DNA from 2 places in the Paraburkholderia sabiae genome. Region 1 is predicted to be linked to the other one. Evidence: predicted binding sites of a transcription regulator. Region 1 holds the regulator's gene; the other holds the start of a gene.
The links. Region 1 encodes FliA, which starts transcription of late flagellar genes. Its sites were predicted from a motif close to CTAAAGTTTNNNNNNNNNNNGCCGNTA; they were not measured.

Region 1 (8,639 bases):
CGCGCTGCGTGATGCGCTTCGGCGCCAGCAAGGTCGCGCTGCTCACCACCGACAGCTACCGGATCGGCGGTCATGAGCAGCTGCGCATCTTCGGCAAGATTCTCGGCGTGTCGGTACATGCCGTAAAGGACAGCGCCGACCTGACGCTCGCGCTCTCCGAACTGCGCAACAAACACATCGTGCTGATCGACACGATCGGCATGAGCCAGCGCGATCGCCTCGTGTCCGACCAGATCTCGATGCTGTGTCGCGCCGGTCAGCCCGTGCAGCGCCTGCTGCTGCTGAACGCGACGAGCCACGGCGACACGCTGAACGAAGTCGTGCAGGCGTATCAGAACGCGCCGGACCAGCAGCCGCTCGCCGGCTGCATCCTGACCAAGCTCGACGAAGCGACCAATCTGGGCAGCGTGCTCGACACGGTGATCCGCTACAAGCTGCCCGTGCATTACGTATCGACGGGACAGAAGGTGCCGGAGAACCTGTACGTCGCCACGAAGAAATTTTTGATCAAGAGCGCCTTCTGCATTCCGCGCGACAACTCGCCGTTCGTCCCGCAGGACGAGGACGTGCCGGCGCTGCTGTCGGCCCTGTCGGCCCGTTCGACCGCCGATCTGCACGAGGTTCGCTTTGGATAAGTTCGTGCTGGATCAGGCTGAAGGACTGAGGCGCCTGCTGGCGCGCTCCGGCTCGCGGATCGTGGCCGTCGCTGGCGGCTCGCATGGCGTGGGCGTGACGACGACGGTGGTGAATCTCGCCGCCGCGCTCGCGGAGCAGGGCAAGGACGTACTCGTGATCGACGAGTCGCTCGGCGAGCGCTCGGTGAGCGCGATGCTGGGCGGCGTGCGCGGCGCAGGCAATTTCGCCGCGGTGATGCGCGGCGAGATGACGCTCGATCAGGCGGCTGGCCGTCACGCGCTGGGCTTCGCGGTGCTCGCAGCATCGCGCGGCAATCGCGAAAGCTGCACGCCGGAACAGATGGGCGTGGTGCTGAGCGGGCCGGCCGATGTCGTGCTGATCGACGCGCAGGTGGATCGCGAAGGCTCGCTGTCCGCGCTGGCGATGCAGTCCCACGACGTGATGGTCGTGACGCGCGTCGCGGCGCAGGCGATCACCGATGCGTATGCGTGCATGAAGCGTTTGCACTTCGCGCATGCGATTGCGCAGTTTCGTGTGCTCGTGAACCACGTGCAGAGCGTGGCCGATGCGCACACCGCTTTTGAAAATCTGGCGGGCGTGGCGGGGCGTTATCTCGCTGTGTCGCTGGAAGATGCCGGCTGCGTTGCAGCCGATCCTTTGATGGCGCGAGCCACGGATTTGTCGCGTTGTGTCGTCGATGCTTTCCCATCGGCACCTGCTGCGCGCGATTTCCGTCATATCGCAGCCGAACTGCAGTACTGGCCGATGCGGCCAGCGATTTCGTCACGGACGCATGGCGTGCCGCGGACGACCGTAACTACGGCGCAATTCGCCGATCAACCGTCTGCGCAGCACGCCTGAGGGCAAGGATAAGGGGAGCACGATGTACAACGCTCAAGGAAAAATTTCGCAAGCCGACGTTTTGACGAAATACGCACCGCTGGTGCGCCGTCTCGGTTTGCAGCTCGTCGCCAAGATGCCGGCGAGCGTCGATCTCGACGATCTGATTCAGGCCGGCATGATTGGCCTGCTCGACGCGGCGAGCCGTTACAAGGAAGACCAGGGCGCGCAGTTCGAGACGTACGCGAGCCAGCGGATTCGCGGCGCGATGCTCGACGAGCTGCGCAGCAACGACTGGCTGCCGCGTAGCTTGCGCCGCACGTCGCGCGAGGTCGAAAGCGCCGTGCATCAGGTCGAGCAGTCGCTGGGCCGTTCGGCGAGCGAGACGGAGATTGCCGAGCATCTGAAGATGCCGCTCGACGAGTATCAGTCGATGCTGCAGGATCTGCACGGCAGCCAGCTGATTTACTACGAAGACTTCGATCGTTCGGCGGATGACGAGCCGTTCCTCGACCGTTATTGCGTCGATCATTCGGATCCGCTGTCGGCGTTGCTGGATGAGTCGCTGCGCGGTGCGCTGGTCGAGGCGATCGACCGGTTGCCCGAGCGGGAGAAGCTCCTCATGTCGCTTTACTATGAGCGCGGGTTGAATCTGCGTGAGATTGGAGCTGTGATGGAAGTGAGCGAGTCTCGCGTTTGTCAGTTGCATTCGCAGGCTGTTGCTCGGTTGAGGACTCGCTTGCGCGAGCAGGCCTGGGCTTCGGCTGAGACTAGCTAAGGTTTTTTCTTTGCCCGGCGGGCGGCTTTCTCGGGTCGTTCGCTGTTGCTTCTTTTCTTCGAAAGAGCTGATCTTTTTTTAGGTCGGCTCTTTTTGTTTTTGTGCCTTTGCCTTTGCCTTTGCCTTTGCTTTTGCTTTCGCTTTCGCCTTCGCTGGCATCCGCTCTATCGTTTTGGTTTATTAGCGTTGCCCCTGTGCGGGGCGGCAGTTACTTTCTTTGCCGCCGCAAAGAAAGTAACCAAAGAAAGCGGCTTCACACCTCCGGTGCCTGCCAGGTTCGCGCTGGGCCATGCCGCAGTTGAGCTGTCGCGCAGCGACGCCAACACTCCGTAGAAAGCCCGCAGTCGGGCGCGCGCGGCAGGAAAGATGACATCCACTTGGAGCACATTCGGTCGGCTTGTTTTTGTCCGTCTGCCGTCGGTCCAATGGCGGCGGTATGTGCTCCAGACTGTGTGTGGGTTTTCGCGCCGTGCGCGGTTGACTGCGGGCTTTCTACGGGGTGTTGGCGTCGCTACGCAATAGCTCAACCGCGGCACGCGGCAGCGTTATCCTGGCAGGCACTGGAGGTTCAAAGCGGCTTTCTTTTGCCTACTTTTCTTTGCCGCTGCAAAGAAAAGTAGGTGCCGCCCCGCACAGGGGCAACGCTAGCAAACCGATACGTCAACGCGGATGCCAGCAAAAGCAAAGGCAAAAACCAAAAACCGAAAACCCAAAAAACAAAACCGGCACCAAAAGGCACCGGTCCGGTAGAGAACAGAAGGGGATCCAAAGGGGCGAAGCCCCTTAAAAATCAAACCCCAAAAGCAGGAACCCGCCCATCGGGCCCATAAAGCGCACCACGCTCCGGCCCAACGGCCACATTAAGAGCAGCAAGCGCCCGCCGGTTGTACTCCATCCGAGTACGAATCAGCGCACCGTTCGTGGTATTGAACCGCTTGGCGCGCTCAACAGCCTTCTGCAACAAGGACCACTGCGTCGCAAGACGCGAATCGTTGGCGACGGCCAGTTCCATGCCCTTCCATCCGGCAGGATAGCCAAGCTGCGCCAGCTGCGTGTCGCGCACCTTTTCAAGCGTGGAGAGTTTGTCCACCAGCTCCATCTTCTTTTCGACGATGGGCGGCAGCGTGTCGATGGGGTGCACCGTGGTCAGTGCTCGCTCCTCGGCTGCGAGGACGGAGGCAAACAGCTCCACAGCGGAATATTCGTCGATGACGGTGGCAAGCAGGGCGTCTTTCATCACAAAGCAACTCGCTAGGCACCGGATTGCGTCGACCGCAAACCGGATTTGTCACAAATACCGCCCGGCACCCTGCGCACCGCTCATCGGTGCGTCATCAGTTGCCGGACTGGCTCTTCTTTTGCAGCAGGTCGCGCGCCGTTGCCAGCACGCCATCGGCGATCTTGCCGGAGTCGATCGTCAACGTACCGTCCTTGATCGCCTGCTTGATCGACTCGACATGCGCCGTATCGATATCCGACGAACCGGCGCTAGCGAGGCTGTGCAACTGCGACGACAGCCCCGACAGATTGACATTCGCGGCGCCCGACGTGCTCGCGCCCGTCGACGTTGCCGTGCCTGCGCCGCCCGTCGTGGCGGCGTCACTTTGCTGCGGGCGCTGCAGCCCGTCTTTCAACGTCTGCAGGCCGGAATGGTTAGTGGAATCAACTTTCACGATTGGCTTCCTGTGCGATTTGAATGTAATAACGGCATTCACCCATCGAACTTTAGCTCAACCGATCCGACACGTTTTTCAACTTGTAACGGCTGGAAACTCCGCGTCAGAGCTGGATTTCGACCGTCCCGGCGTCCTTCACGATGCCCTGGATGATCTGTCCGTTCGCCGTCTTCACCCGCACCGGCTGACCCGGCGCCGCGTTGTTCATCGCGCTGCCTTCCGCCGAAATCGCGAAGCCCGGACCCAGCGCAACCACTTTCACGCTCTGGCCGATCGATACGGCCTCGGCGCTCTTCAACATGTCGCGGCGCAGCGGCAAGCCCGCCGACACGCGCATCAACGCGACCGAGCCGACCGCCTGCGCCGGATCGGTGATCACGGCTTGCGGCAGCAGCGTCAGATCGCCGTCGCGCGCGATGAGATCGGCGGCGGACAGCAGCTCGCCCGGCGCAATCGCGCGCGCGGCGAGGAAATATGTCGCGTGAATCGAAACCTTGGCCTGCAGATACAGCGTCCACGGACGCTCGCCCGCGCAGCGCACGCCGACCGTCGTGCGGCCCCAGACGCGCGCGCCCGTCGGCAGGAACGGCTCGAGCGTCGTGCACGCGGCGAGACCGCGCGGAAACACCGTCGCGACGGTGATGTCGACCTTGCCCGGCAAGCCCGCCGACTGCTGCTGCAAATAGGCAAGCGCCGCGCGGCGGATCGCTTCGCCGTCCTGCTGTCCTGCGGGTACGGGCGCGGCGGGTTGAGCCGCAGCTTGTGCGGACGGCTGCGCGGGAGCCGGTGCAGCGGCAGGCGTTGCCGCAGCCACGCCATTGCGTGCGGTAGCGTTGCGCAGTTGCGCGGCAGCGGCATTGCCAGCGGGCGGATTGACGGCGATCGGCTGAACGGCTGCTGCCTGACGCGCGGCGGCCGGAGCCGGCGCGACCATCACGGGCATCACCTGACGCGCGGCCGGTTGCAGGCTCACGCGCATCATGCCTGGCGCACTCGTATTCATATTAGCGGCGGCAACGGGCGCAGCCTTCTGCGCCGTCGCGTCGCCCGCGCCCGGAATCACAATCGCGCCATCGGCATGCGCGGCTTGCGCGAAGCGGTCCGCATCGCCGCGCGGATTCGCGGCAAGCGTTGCGGGCGCAACGGTCGGCGCATTCGGAACACTCGCGCGCGGCGCGGCAGCAGGCGCCGGCGCATTGATGCGCTCGGCCATCGCCTGCAGATCGGCGGGATTCTTCTCGCCGGGGCCGGCGATCACGATCGGTCCGCCATTCGACGAACCGCTTTCCTGTGCATGCGCGACGGATGCGGCGGCGCATGCGCCGACCAGCGCCATCGCCGACAGCGTCCGGACAGCGCGCGAACCCATACGGCGAGCTTCGCGCGAAGCGTTAGCGGGCAAGGGCATGGTCGTTTCTCCTTCATTGATGCATCGGTACGCATCGCATTCTAGAGATCGCGCCTGTCGTGCAAACGGTGAATAGAGGCGTCCTTTCCCGGCTATTCGTCCGATTAAGTCTTGCGCCCCGCCCGCACAATGCGTCACATGCAAAAAGGCCTTCTGGCCGACACAGTCGAAACGCTTCTTACCGAACAAGGCGGATCGACAGTGCGGACGAGGCCTCGGACCGTTCCACGGAGAACCCAATGCTGGACAAACTCGATGCCGAATTTGCCTTTGGCCGCCAGGCGCTCGATGTGCGCGCCTATCGCCAGGAATTGCTGTCGTCGAACATCGCGAACTCCGATACGCCGGGCTACAAGGCTCGCGATATCGACTTCGCTTCGTCGCTCGCGGGCGCGCTGAAGAAAAGCGGCGGCTCGACGGCGGGCGCGTCGAACAACGCGCCGCTCGCCATGACGCAACCGGCCGGCGTGTCGCAAGGCATGTCGATGGCGTCGACCGAGCCGGGCCACATGGCCGGCAAGGCGCGCCTGATCGCCACGGGCGGCCCGACCGACGACTTCGGCCGCGTCGCCTACCGCATTCCGGCGCAGCCTTCGCTGGACGGCAACACCGTCGATCTGGACGCCGAGCGCGTGCAGTTCGCCGACAACTCGCTGCACTTCGAGTCCGGCATGACGGTGCTGTCGCAGCAGATCAAGGCCATGCTGTCGGCGATCACGTCGAACGGCTGATGAACTGCGCTGCCGTTCATACGGAAGGCAGCGCGCTGGACCAACGCTAGAAACCAAAACGCTACGGGATTAGACGCCGGTGCACCGGCAAGAGAGGTCGAAAAGCCATGCCATCCCTGATGAACATTTTCAACGTCGCCGGTTCTGCGATGTCCGCGCAGTCACAACGTCTGAACGTGACCGCCTCGAACCTCGCGAACGCCGACAGTACGACGGGCCCCGACGGCAAGCCATACAAGGCGAAGCAGGTCGTGTTCGCCGTCAATCCGATCGGCGGCGCGCGCACGGGCTCGGGCCAGCAGGTCGGCGGCGTGCAGGTGACGGGCGTCATCGACGATCCGACGCCGATGAAGACGTCGTATGAACCCGGCAACCCGGCCGCCGACGCAAACGGTTACGTCCAGTTGCCCAACGTCGACCCCGTGCAGGAAATGGTCAACATGATTTCGGCATCGCGCTCTTACCAGGCCAACGTCGAAACGCTCAACACCGCGAAACAGCTGATGCTGAAGACGCTCACGATCGGAACCTGAGGAGAACCTCCTTGACTACCAGTACCACTATCGGCAACAACGGCGCGTCCGTTTCGCAGACCCTGCTCGACACGATGAACGGCACGAACAGTGCGTCGTCGAGCAGCTCGTCGAGCGCGACGTCGGGCAGCGACCTGCAGAACACCTTCCTGCAGCTGCTCATCGCGCAGATGAAGAACCAGGATCCGACGAGCCCGATGGACAGCTCGCAGATGACCTCGCAGCTCGCGCAGATCAACACGGTGACGGGTATCGGCCAGCTGAACACGTCGCTGACCTCGCTCGCATCGCAACTGACGACGAGCCAGCAGACACAGGCCGCGAACCTCATCAGCTCGACGGTGCTCGCACCGGGCAACGGCTTCTCGGTGGCATCGGGCAAGGCGACGGGCTTCGGCGTCACGCTCGCGAGCGACGCGACGGACGTGCAGGTCACGGTGAAGAACTCGGCCGGCCAGATCGTCAACACGATCGACCTCGGCAAGCAGTCGGCGGGCACGATTCCTATCGGCTGGACGCCCGTCGACAAGAGCGGCAACGCGCTGCCCGACGGCAACTACACGTTCACGGCAAGCAGCACGACGGCCAACGGCACGGGCGCGCCCGCCACGCTGTCGGCAGCGACCGTGCAGGGGATCATCAAGCAGCCGGACGGCTCGCCTGGTCTCGTCCTGTCGAACGGCAAAACGGTCGGCCTCACGTCGGTCGCCGCCATTATCTAAACGCATTCAGCATCACCAGATACGGAGACCGTCATGGGTTACCAACAAGGATTGAGCGGACTGGCAGGCGCATCGAGCGACCTCGACGTCATCGGCAACAACATCGCGAACGCGAACACCGTCGGCTTCAAGCAGGGCGCGGCGCAATTCGCGGACATGTACGCGAACTCGGTCGCGACGGCCGTCAACAACCAGATCGGCATCGGCACGCGCATGTCGGAAGTCGAGCAGAACTTCTCGCAAGGCACGATCTCGACCGACGACATCGCACTGCACGTCGCCATCAACGGCAACGGCTTCTTCCAGATGTCGAACAACGGCTCGCTGACGTACTCGCGCAACGGCGTGTTCCAGCTCGACAAGAACGGCTACATCGTCAACGCCGACGGCCTGAAGCTGATGGGCTATGCAGCGAACGCGAACGGCATCATCAACACGGCCGGCACGGTGCCGCTGCAAGTGCCGACGGCGAACATTCCGCCGACGGCCACGAAGACGATCACGGCAGGCCTCAACCTGAACGCGCAGGACGCGCTGAAGCTGGGCACGCCCGCCGTCACGTTCGGCGCCACCAACACGGGTAGCCTGACGAACAACGGCGTGTCGATCACCGACGCGACGCAAGGCACGAACGCGAACACGTACACGGTGTCGTTCACGAGCCCGACCGCCTACACGATCACGGGCAGCGACGGTTCGAGCACATCGGGCACGTACTCGGCCAACTCGCCGATCAAGCTCGGCAACGGCGAGACGATCACGCTGGCAGGCACGCCGGCAACGGGCGACTCGGTGACGGTGGCCCCGACCTCGCTCGCATTCGACCCGACCAACAGCGCAACGTACAGCTACTCGACGTCGGTGCCCGTGTATGACTCGCTGGGCGGCGAACAACAGGTCGACATGTACTTCGTGAAGACGTCGGCCGGTTCGTGGGACGTGTACGCAGGCAAGGACGGCAGCGTCCCGACGACGAAGGTCGGCACGGCGAAGTTCGACACGTCGGGCAACCTGGTCAGCACGCTGGATAACGCGGGCAACCCGACCTCGACGCTGTTCGCATTCAACTTCTCGATCCCGAACTCGGACGGCTCGGCCACGCCGCAGAGCCTGACGCTGAAGATCGGCGGCACGACGCAGTTCGGCAGCAAGGACGGCACGAACTCGCTGACGCAGGACGGCTTCGCAGCCGGCCAGCTGACGAACTTCACGGTCGGCACCGACGGCACGATCACGGGTAACTACTCGAACGGTCAGACGGCAGCGCTCGGCCAGGTCGCACTCGCCACGTTCGCGAATCAGAACGGCCTGATCA
Region 2 (8,639 bases), 1.1 Mb from region 1:
GCGCCGCGCCGCGCCGATCGCGGGCAGGAACGAGCGCATCAGGCCGATCCCGATCAGACTGCCCGGCGCGCCCCAGCGCAGCACCGCGCAGTATTCGCCGACGTTGTGAGCAAGCAGCGTCGGCTCGCCGAACGCCGTCATGATGGGCGTCGCAAAAGACAGCAGCACGAACGCCGGCACGGCGAGCAGCAGCGACAGCAGAAAGCCCGTCCAGTAGATGTGCGGCACGCGATCCTCGGCCTGCGCGCCGCGCGCATGCGACACGCTCACGCTCACCGACGTCAGTACGCCTTGCAGTAGCGTCACGACGACAAAAAACAGGTTTGCGCCGAGCCCGCCCGCCGCGAGCGCGTCGGGGCCGAGCGAGCCGAGCAGAACGGTGTCGGTGACGCTCATCGCCATCTGCGAGAGCTGGGCAATGGCGAGCGGGGCGGCGAGACGCGCGGTATCGGCGGCGTGACGCGACAGCGTGGGCGGCCCGCTCATCGCGCGGGACATTCCGGTTGGATTCATGTTCGAAGCGCAGAGGCGCGAAAGGGCGACACGCGCGCGGTCAGAATGCCGCGCGCTTTTCGTTTTTCTGTCCAGACGGACAGCTTATTGCGGTAACGCGGCGCTGTCGATCAACAGGCACATCTTTGGTGCGGGTTTTGATGGCGGCAGCGAGTCGGCGATGCAGGCCGCATGTGTCGTCGAGGCGCGGCGTGACGTCCGAACGGGTGGAATCGACGTTCAGCCCTCGTGGACGGCGATCCGCGTGTCGCCGAGCAGTACGACCTGGCCCGCGCGGATTTTGCAGGTCTTGCGCGTTTCGACCTGTCCGTCGACGGTCACGGCGCCCGACGCGACGATCACCTTCGCCGATCCGCCGCTGTCCGCGAGGCCGGTGATCTTCAGCAGATTGTGGAGTTCGACGTAGTCGCCGGTCAGAGTGAAATCGAGATTAGGCATGGCAGTTGCGATCGACGGTGGTCGGCGAATTCGTGGAAAAAGCGACTCGCATGATAAGCCATCGCGTGGCGCGCGACGCTGCGTACGCAATACGCATGGCGATGGATCGGGCACTTGCAAGCAGATGTTATTCAGTTGTCAGGAAATGATACGTTGAGTAACAGTCGGCTTTTGCGAAGAACTCCACTCGCAAACGCCCGGTCTGTGGAATAGCCTGCTGCATTTTTGCGACAGGCGGATAGCGCGGGCACGACGTCGAACATCGGTGTCAACCAACAACCCGCTCGCGCGCCGACATCGACAAACTTCAGAGAGGATTGCCATGAACCAGCTCCGTAAGCTCCTGATCGGTACCGCCCTGACCACTGCGATCGCATCGACGGCCGCATTCGCGCAGACGGCGACCCAACCTTCGGCGGATCCGTCCGCGCAGACGCAGGCTCCCGCGGCCGCCCAGATGACGCAGGCGCCTGCCGCCGCACCGGCTGCGCAGGGCGTCCAGATGCCGGCGCCCGCGCCGCAGAACCTGACGGCGCCGGGTTCGACCGATCCGCTCGTCCAGAAGCGCAACGCCGACGCGCAGGCGAACGCGGAATATCGCGCGCAGAAACAGACGTCGAAGGAACAGATGAAGGCGCAGCAGAAGGCTGCGAAGGACTCGTACAAGGACCAGGTCCGCAACGCGAAGCTCAACAAGAAGGCCGACAAGGCAGCGGCGTCGAACGAGCTGAAGGCCGAAATGCAGGGCCAGCCGACGGGCGCGGCGGCGACGGGCGAAGCGCATAACTGACGCCGCGTCCCGGTAACCGTTTTGACGTTCGACCAAGGGAGGACACGATGAACAGGACCAGCAAGGCAATGAGCGCGCTGTGCGCGGTATTGATGGCCGGCAGCATGACGACGCTCGCCGTCGCGCAGACGCACGATCCGGCATCCGAGCCGATGACCCACGCCGACAGCAAGGCGGCGAAGGAACAGGCGAAGGCCAACAAGAAGGCGGACGTCGCGCAGGCAAAGGCCGACAAGAAGAAGACCGAAGCACAGGCCGACGCCGACAAGGCCAACGCTGAAGCCAAGGTCAAGGACGCGAAGTCGCAGTAAGCGTTCTCGATGCAGCACGCCGGATGGCTCGATGCCGTTCGGCGCAAGAAAAGCCCGGCGCTTGCCGGGCTTTTCTTTGCGCGCATGGCAGCGACTGCGGCCCGAAAAATGGGGCGCTTGTCGTCGAGGGTTGTATGGATATACAGTATGCGTCGCCTTCACTCTCCGACCCGTCATCGTGCTTTCCGTCGCCGATTCCCCGTCTTCATCGCCGTCTCCCGCGCCGGTTGAGGCCACCTCGGCATCCGCGTCGGCGGCCGCTGCCGACTGGCTCGCGAAGCTCAACGAAGCCCAGCGCGAAGCCGTCGAATACGGCACGGACGATGTCGCAAAACCGTCCGGCGCGCTGCTCGTCATCGCGGGCGCGGGCTCGGGCAAGACGAACACGCTGGCGCACCGGGTCGCGAATCTCGTCGTCAAGGGCACCGATCCGCGCCGCATCCTGCTGCTGACTTTCTCGCGTCGCGCGGCGCTCGAAATGACCCGGCGCGTCACGCGCATCGCCAGCGCGGCGCTCGGCACGCGTGCCGCGCTCGCGCAAGGGCTCACGTGGTCCGGCACGTTCCACAGCGTGGGCGCGCGCCTGCTGCGCGAGTACGCGGATCTGATCGGGCTGTCGCCGACTTTCACGATCAACGACCGCGAAGATTCCGCCGATCTGATGAATCTCGTGCGCCACGAACTCGGTTTTTCGGCGAAGGAAAAGCGCTTCCCGTCGAAGTCGGCGTGTTTCGCGATCTACTCGCGCGTCGTCAACACGGGCGCTTCGCTCGCGGACGTGCTGAATAGCGCGTTTCCGTGGTGCCGCGAATGGGAAGCCGACCTGCGCATGCTCTTCGCGGCCTACGTCGACGCGAAGCAGAAGCAGAGCGTGCTCGACTACGACGATCTGCTGCTTTACTGGTCGCATATGGCGGCAGAACCGGCGATCGCCGCCGATCTGTCCGGCCGTTTCGATCATGTGCTCGTCGACGAGTATCAGGACACCAACCGGCTGCAGGCGTCGATCCTGCTGGCGCTTAAGCCCGACGGGCGCGGCCTGACGGTGGTCGGCGACGACGCGCAATCCATCTACTCGTTTCGCGGCGCGACCGTGCGCAACATCCTCGACTTTCCCGCGCATTTCGATCCGCCCGCGAAGCAGGTCACGCTGGAGCGCAACTACCGCTCGACGCAGCCGATTCTCGAAGCGTCGAACGCCGTGATCGATCTGTCGACCGAGCGCTACACGAAGAATCTGTGGACCGACAAGGCGTCCGCGCAACGGCCGCACCTCGTCACTGTCGCCGACGATGCCGACCAGGCGCGCTACATCGTCGAACAGGTGCTCGCCGCGCGCGAAGCGGGCATGAAACTGAAGTCGCAGGCGGTGCTGTTCCGCGCCGCGCATCACAGCGCGACGCTCGAAATCGAACTGACGCGGCGGAACATTCCGTTCGTGAAGTTCGGCGGCCTGAAATTTCTCGATTCCGTTCACGTCAAGGACGTGCTCGCCGTGCTGCGCTGGGCCGAGAATCCGCGCGACCGCGTCGCGGGTTTCCGCGTCGTGCAGCTGCTGCCGGGCGTCGGGCCGGCGACGGCCGCGCGCGTGCTCGACGATATCGCCGCACGCGCCGACGCGCTCGGTTCAGGCAGCGCGCTCGATGTCGCGCATGGCGTGTCCGGCTGCGCGGCGGGCGCGCTCGCCGCGTTTGCGCCGCCCGCGCGTACGCTCGAAGACTGGCATCTGTTCGTCGCGATGATGGCGTCCGTGTGCGGCCGGCAGACGCCGTGGCCCGCCGAGTTCGAGATGGTGCGCCGCTGGTACGAACCGCATCTGGAGCGCAATCACGAGGACGCGTCGATTCGCCAGGCCGATCTCGTGCAGATGGAGAGCATCGCGGGCACGTATGCGTCGCGCGAGCGCTTCCTCACGGAACTGACGCTCGATCCGCCCGACGCGACCAGCGACGAATCCGGCGTCCCGCTGATCGACGAGGACTATCTGATCCTGTCCACGATCCATTCGGCGAAGGGGCAGGAGTGGCGCAATGTGTTCGTGCTCAATGGCGTCGACGGCTGCATTCCGTCCGATCTCGGCACGGGCAGCGAGGAGGAAATCGACGAGGAGCGGCGTCTACTGTATGTGGCGATGACGCGCGCGAAGGAAGACCTGCACATCGTGATGCCGCAGCGCTTCTACGTGCACAACCAGACGCATCTCGGCGACCGTCACGTGTGGGCGTCGCGGACGCGCTTCATCCCGCCGCATCTGCTGCCGCTGTTCGATTCGCATGCGTGGCCGCCGGTGCCCGTCGTGTCGGCGCCGACATCGGCGGGGCTGGCGGCTGCCGCGCAAGCCAAAATAGAAATCGCGGCGAAACTCAGAAAAATGTGGGACTGAGCTTGCCGCGATCTGATGGCGTCCGATGCGGACGCCGTTTGTCTTGACGATTGTCGCGAGTTAAAGCCTAGCGCGACTGCCGCTGCTGTTGTTGCTGCTGCTGCGGACGCGGCGGCGGCATGAAGAAGTTGCGCAGCCACGCGGCGAGCCGCGTGAACACGTCATACGGCTCTTCGACGAAAATCTCCGGCTTCAGGAGGCGCAGATATTCCATGATCTGCTGCGCTTCCTGCTTCTGGAACGAGCCGTGCGAAATGCCCAGGCGCAACAGCCCGCGCAGTTCGCCGAGCTTCTCGCGCGCCGCGCTGCCCACGCTGGTTTCGCACGCGACCTTCGCCTCGTACACCCGCTGACGTAGCGATTCGGCCAGACGCCAGGCGGGCGTCTGCATCACTTCCTCGAGCGCCTGAATGTCCTGCGCCGCCGACTTGATCTGCGCGGCGAGCGGATCGACCAGCGAAGGCGCGCCTTCCGCTTCCTTGACGATCGCCGCGGCCCATTCGCGGCTTTGCTTCGCCAGCTCTTCGGGCGTCCATTCCGAGCGCGACGCGAAGCCGAAGCCGAACTCGTTCGCCTGCTTCATCAGAATCGCGACGACGTCCGGAAACTCCTTGTCCAGCGTGCGTTTCGCCCATGCGTACTGACCGCCCTGCAGCATCCGCTGCACGGCGTTCTCGGTCAGCGGCACCATGTTGTCGAGCAGTTTTGCCCGCAGGAAGTCCTCGAACGACGGCGTCGCGAACTGCGGATCTAGCTTGAGCGAGACCCGCACGAACGCCTCGAAATCCTTTCGCAAAGATCCGAGCGTTTCGTCCTTGATGTTGAGGGTAATCTGACCCATGTCTTATCCCGTTTCGTCGACCGCGCGACTACCGTTGAGGCGCTGGCCCCGTGCCGTGCGCCCTCGTGCGCAGACGGCACCGATATCCGGCGCGGTTCTGTCCGGCTTGCCGGCATCCGTCGATGGACGGTGCCTGGTTCACGGACCACGAGTGTTTATCGGCGGATTGAAAGGGAACTTGAGGGCGGCGCGCCGTGCCGGGCGGACGGCGCGCAAACGTTACTGCATGGTCACTTCAGCACCACGCCTTGCCAGACAAAGAAGACGGCGAGGCCGACCGCGATGGTGAGAAGCGGCCGGCGCGTGAGTGCGCTGACGGCGATGGCGGCGAGTGCGCCGATCAGTTGCGGATTGCGCCACGTGATTTCCGCTTCCGTGCCGTGCGGCGACACGGCCATTGGCACGATGATCGCAGTCAGGACAGTGACGGGCACGAAGCCGAGGGCGGTGCGCACGAGCGGCGGAAACACGACGCGATCGCCGAGCACGAACACGGCAGTGCGGATCAGCCACGTGATGACGGCCATGCCGAGAATCAGAAGGACGTAGTTCATCGCGATGCCTCCACCGTGCGGGTGCGCTGGAACGCGGGCAGCGACAGCAGCACGCCCACCGCGACACCCACGAATACCGCGCCGAGCAAGCCGAGCTTGTACGGCCAGTCCTGCCAGAAGAACGCGAGCGCACCGGCTGTGACAGCCGCCGCCAGATAGCGCAAGGCGACGAGCTGCGGGACCACGATCGCGATGAAGGTCACGACCATCGCGAAATCGAGGCCGAGCGATTGCAGCCCCGGGAAGGCCGCGCCGAACAGCAGGCCGACGAGCGTCCAGATCTGCCAGTTCAGGTACATCGCGAGGCCCGAGCCGAGGAAGTAGTACGGGCCGACCGCACCCGGCGGCTGCAGCCGGTAGTGCGCCCAGGCGACGGCGAACACTTCGTCCGTCAGCAGGCCGCCGAGCGCCCAGCGCCAGCGCGGCGGCAGGTGCGAGACGTAGGGCGCGAGCGTCGCGCTGTAGAGCACGTGGCGGGCGTTGACGACGAGCGTCGTGGCCCAGATGACGGCGTAGCTCGCGTGGCCCGCGATCAGGCCGAGTGCGATGAACTGGGCAGAGCCGGCGAACACGATCAGCGACATCAGCTGGCCGTGCCACAAATGCAGTGGTCCGGACGCGACGAGCGTGCCGTAGATCACGCCGAACGGCAGCGCGCCAATGATCATCGGGATCGTGTCGCGCGCGCCCGCCGTGAGTTCCTTGAAACGGTGAGTGGGTTGTGCAGGGTGAGTCAATCTTTCCTCCTCGATACGGCGCAGCATAGCCGGGTGAGGGGACTGGCGGCTTGTACGTTCTTGCGCTGGGGATGTGTAGCTTGAGTCTGCTCGTTTCGAGCGGTAGCGAGCACTCAGGACGACTGCCAGCGACCCGGCGGCACGCCGAACATACGGCGGAAATGCCGTGTGAAGTGGCTTTGATCGGTGAAGCCGTTCGCCGCCGCGACATCTGCCACCGACGCGCCCGCGCGCAGCGGTCCGAGCGAGCGCTGCAGCCGGATCTGGTTGCGCCATGCGTGCGGCGGCAGGCCCGTCACTCTGGAGAAAAGCCGGGCCGCGTGAAACTGTGACAGGCCCACCGCCTCGGCGAGATCCGCGAGCTTGAGCGGCGCGGCCAGGTCGTCTGCCAGTTGCTCCTTCATCGTGACGACGCGCGCATCGTCGCAGGTGAATTGCGGTGCGGCGGAACGCGTACGGCCGTAGCGCACGAGCAATGTCGACAGCGCGTCGAGCATCGCCGTTTCCGCGACGAGCGGGTCGCCGTTCGCCTCGAGCAACTGATGCGCACGCGATAGCCGTATAGCGAGATCAGCGTCGCGGATCACGTCGGCGTCAAACCATGGCAGCGGCTGCGCGCAGCCCGCGATGTCTTCCGCCAGCGCATGAATGAACTCGACGGGCGCGTACATCACGCGATAACGCCAGCCTTCGTCCATCGCACGCGAGCCGGTGTGCACTTCGCCGGGATTGATGATGGGCACGCTGCCCGCTTCGGCGACGTGCCGCGCGCCCTGATAGCGATACGTTTCCGCGCCTGCCTCGATCACGGGAATCGTGTATGCGTCGTGCCAGTGGGGGGTGAACTCGTGATCGTGATATTCGGCCGTGAGCAGATCCGCGCCGGGCAGAAGCGGCGTGCGCCAGTAACGGGCGTTATCGCGGAAACGGGTCGAAGTCATGATCGAAGTTCAGATGGATCTGTCAGTCTACCGCGCAATCAACGGACGGGGATCGTCGTACCGGTGGGCATCGGCACGGCGGTGACGCTGTTTTTCGCGCTGCCCGTCGCGACGCGGTCGCTGTAGGTCAGATAGACGAGCGTGTTGCGTTTCGTATCGACGACGCGTACCACGTGCAGCGTCTTGAAGATGAGCGACATGCGTTCCGTGAATACATCGGCCTGCTGGCGCAGCGGTTCGGGGATCTTGACGGGCCCGACCTGGCGGCACGCAATCGACGCCTCCGTTGGATCTTCGGCGATCCCGAGTGTCCCCTTGATGCCGCCCGTGCGCGCCCGCGATACATAGCAGGTGACGCCTTGCACGGCGGGATCGTCGTATGCTTCGACGACCACGCGGTCCGAGCCGGTGATATGAAAGTTCGTGTTGACGCTGGCGACCTCTTCGGCCTGCGCGAGCGGTGCGCAGATGAACGCTGCGACGAATACGAGAAGGGCGGCGACGCGCACGCGGGGCTGGACGATTTTCATCAGGTGACCGGAGGATTGGGCGATTGAGCGGGCAGCGAAAGCGGCTGCCGATGTGAACGCAATCGTAACCTGGTTGCCCGGCCTCGCCGTCGCGGCGAAAGGCATAAGCGAAATCGACGATCAACCGATCGCAGAAAATAAAAAAGGCCCGCACATGTGCGGGCCTTCGAATTTTGGCTCCCCGACCTGGGCTCGAACCAGGGACCTACGGATTAACAGTCCGGCGCTCTACCGACTGAGCTATCGGGGAACAGCAGTACAACGTGTCGCTACATAAAAAAGCCCGTTGTGATTAACGGGCCTTTGCAATTCTTGGCTCCCCGACCTGGGCTCGAACCAGGGACCTACGGATTAACAGTCCGGCGCTCTACCGACTGAGCTATCGGGGAACAACAACAGCAGAGAAGCGAAATTGTAGGAGGTGTAGAAGAACCTGTCAATACCTTCGGTTCATCTCAATTTAATTCGCCTAATTCGAGCCGAGGGGCAGTTTTCTTTCGATCAACGCTCGAGCAGTGCGAGCTTTTCCTTCACGTCCTTGAATTCGTCGGCTTCGGGCAGCGGCGACTTGGTCTTCGTGATGCTCGGCCATCCCTTTGCC

Region 2: a site for FliA is predicted at 5,433-5,459, ahead of QEN71_RS04405 (DUF4088 family protein). Genes of this name have one in related genera too.

Annotation. Positions count from the first base shown of each region.
Region 1 is NZ_CP125295.1:6,408,133-6,416,771, reverse strand. It holds gene flhF (flagellar biosynthesis protein FlhF) at 1-635, shown strand, start outside; gene QEN71_RS28945 (MinD/ParA family ATP-binding protein) at 628-1,497, shown strand; gene QEN71_RS28940 (RNA polymerase sigma factor FliA) at 1,520-2,254, shown strand; gene QEN71_RS28935 (flagella synthesis protein FlgN) at 3,045-3,491, opposite strand; gene flgM (flagellar biosynthesis anti-sigma factor FlgM) at 3,589-3,927, opposite strand; gene flgA (flagellar basal body P-ring formation chaperone FlgA) at 4,034-5,338, opposite strand; gene flgB (flagellar basal body rod protein FlgB) at 5,578-6,069, shown strand; gene flgC (flagellar basal body rod protein FlgC) at 6,177-6,602, shown strand; gene QEN71_RS28910 (flagellar hook assembly protein FlgD) at 6,614-7,324, shown strand; gene QEN71_RS28905 (flagellar hook protein FlgE) at 7,358-8,639, shown strand, end outside.
Region 2 is NZ_CP125295.1:967,902-976,540, forward strand. It holds gene QEN71_RS04380 (MATE family efflux transporter) at 1-513, opposite strand, end outside; gene QEN71_RS04385 (RNA-binding S4 domain-containing protein) at 733-951, opposite strand; gene QEN71_RS04390 (hypothetical protein) at 1,274-1,741, shown strand; gene QEN71_RS04395 (hypothetical protein) at 1,789-2,052, shown strand; gene QEN71_RS04400 (ATP-dependent helicase) at 2,231-4,435, shown strand; gene QEN71_RS04405 (DUF4088 family protein) at 4,503-5,276, opposite strand; gene QEN71_RS04410 (AzlD domain-containing protein) at 5,507-5,830, opposite strand; gene QEN71_RS04415 (AzlC family ABC transporter permease) at 5,827-6,594, opposite strand; gene QEN71_RS04420 (AraC family transcriptional regulator) at 6,681-7,508, opposite strand; gene QEN71_RS04425 (CreA family protein) at 7,547-8,038, opposite strand; tRNA gene QEN71_RS04430 (tRNA-Asn) at 8,213-8,288, opposite strand; tRNA gene QEN71_RS04435 (tRNA-Asn) at 8,352-8,427, opposite strand; gene fdxA (ferredoxin FdxA) at 8,540-8,639, opposite strand, start outside.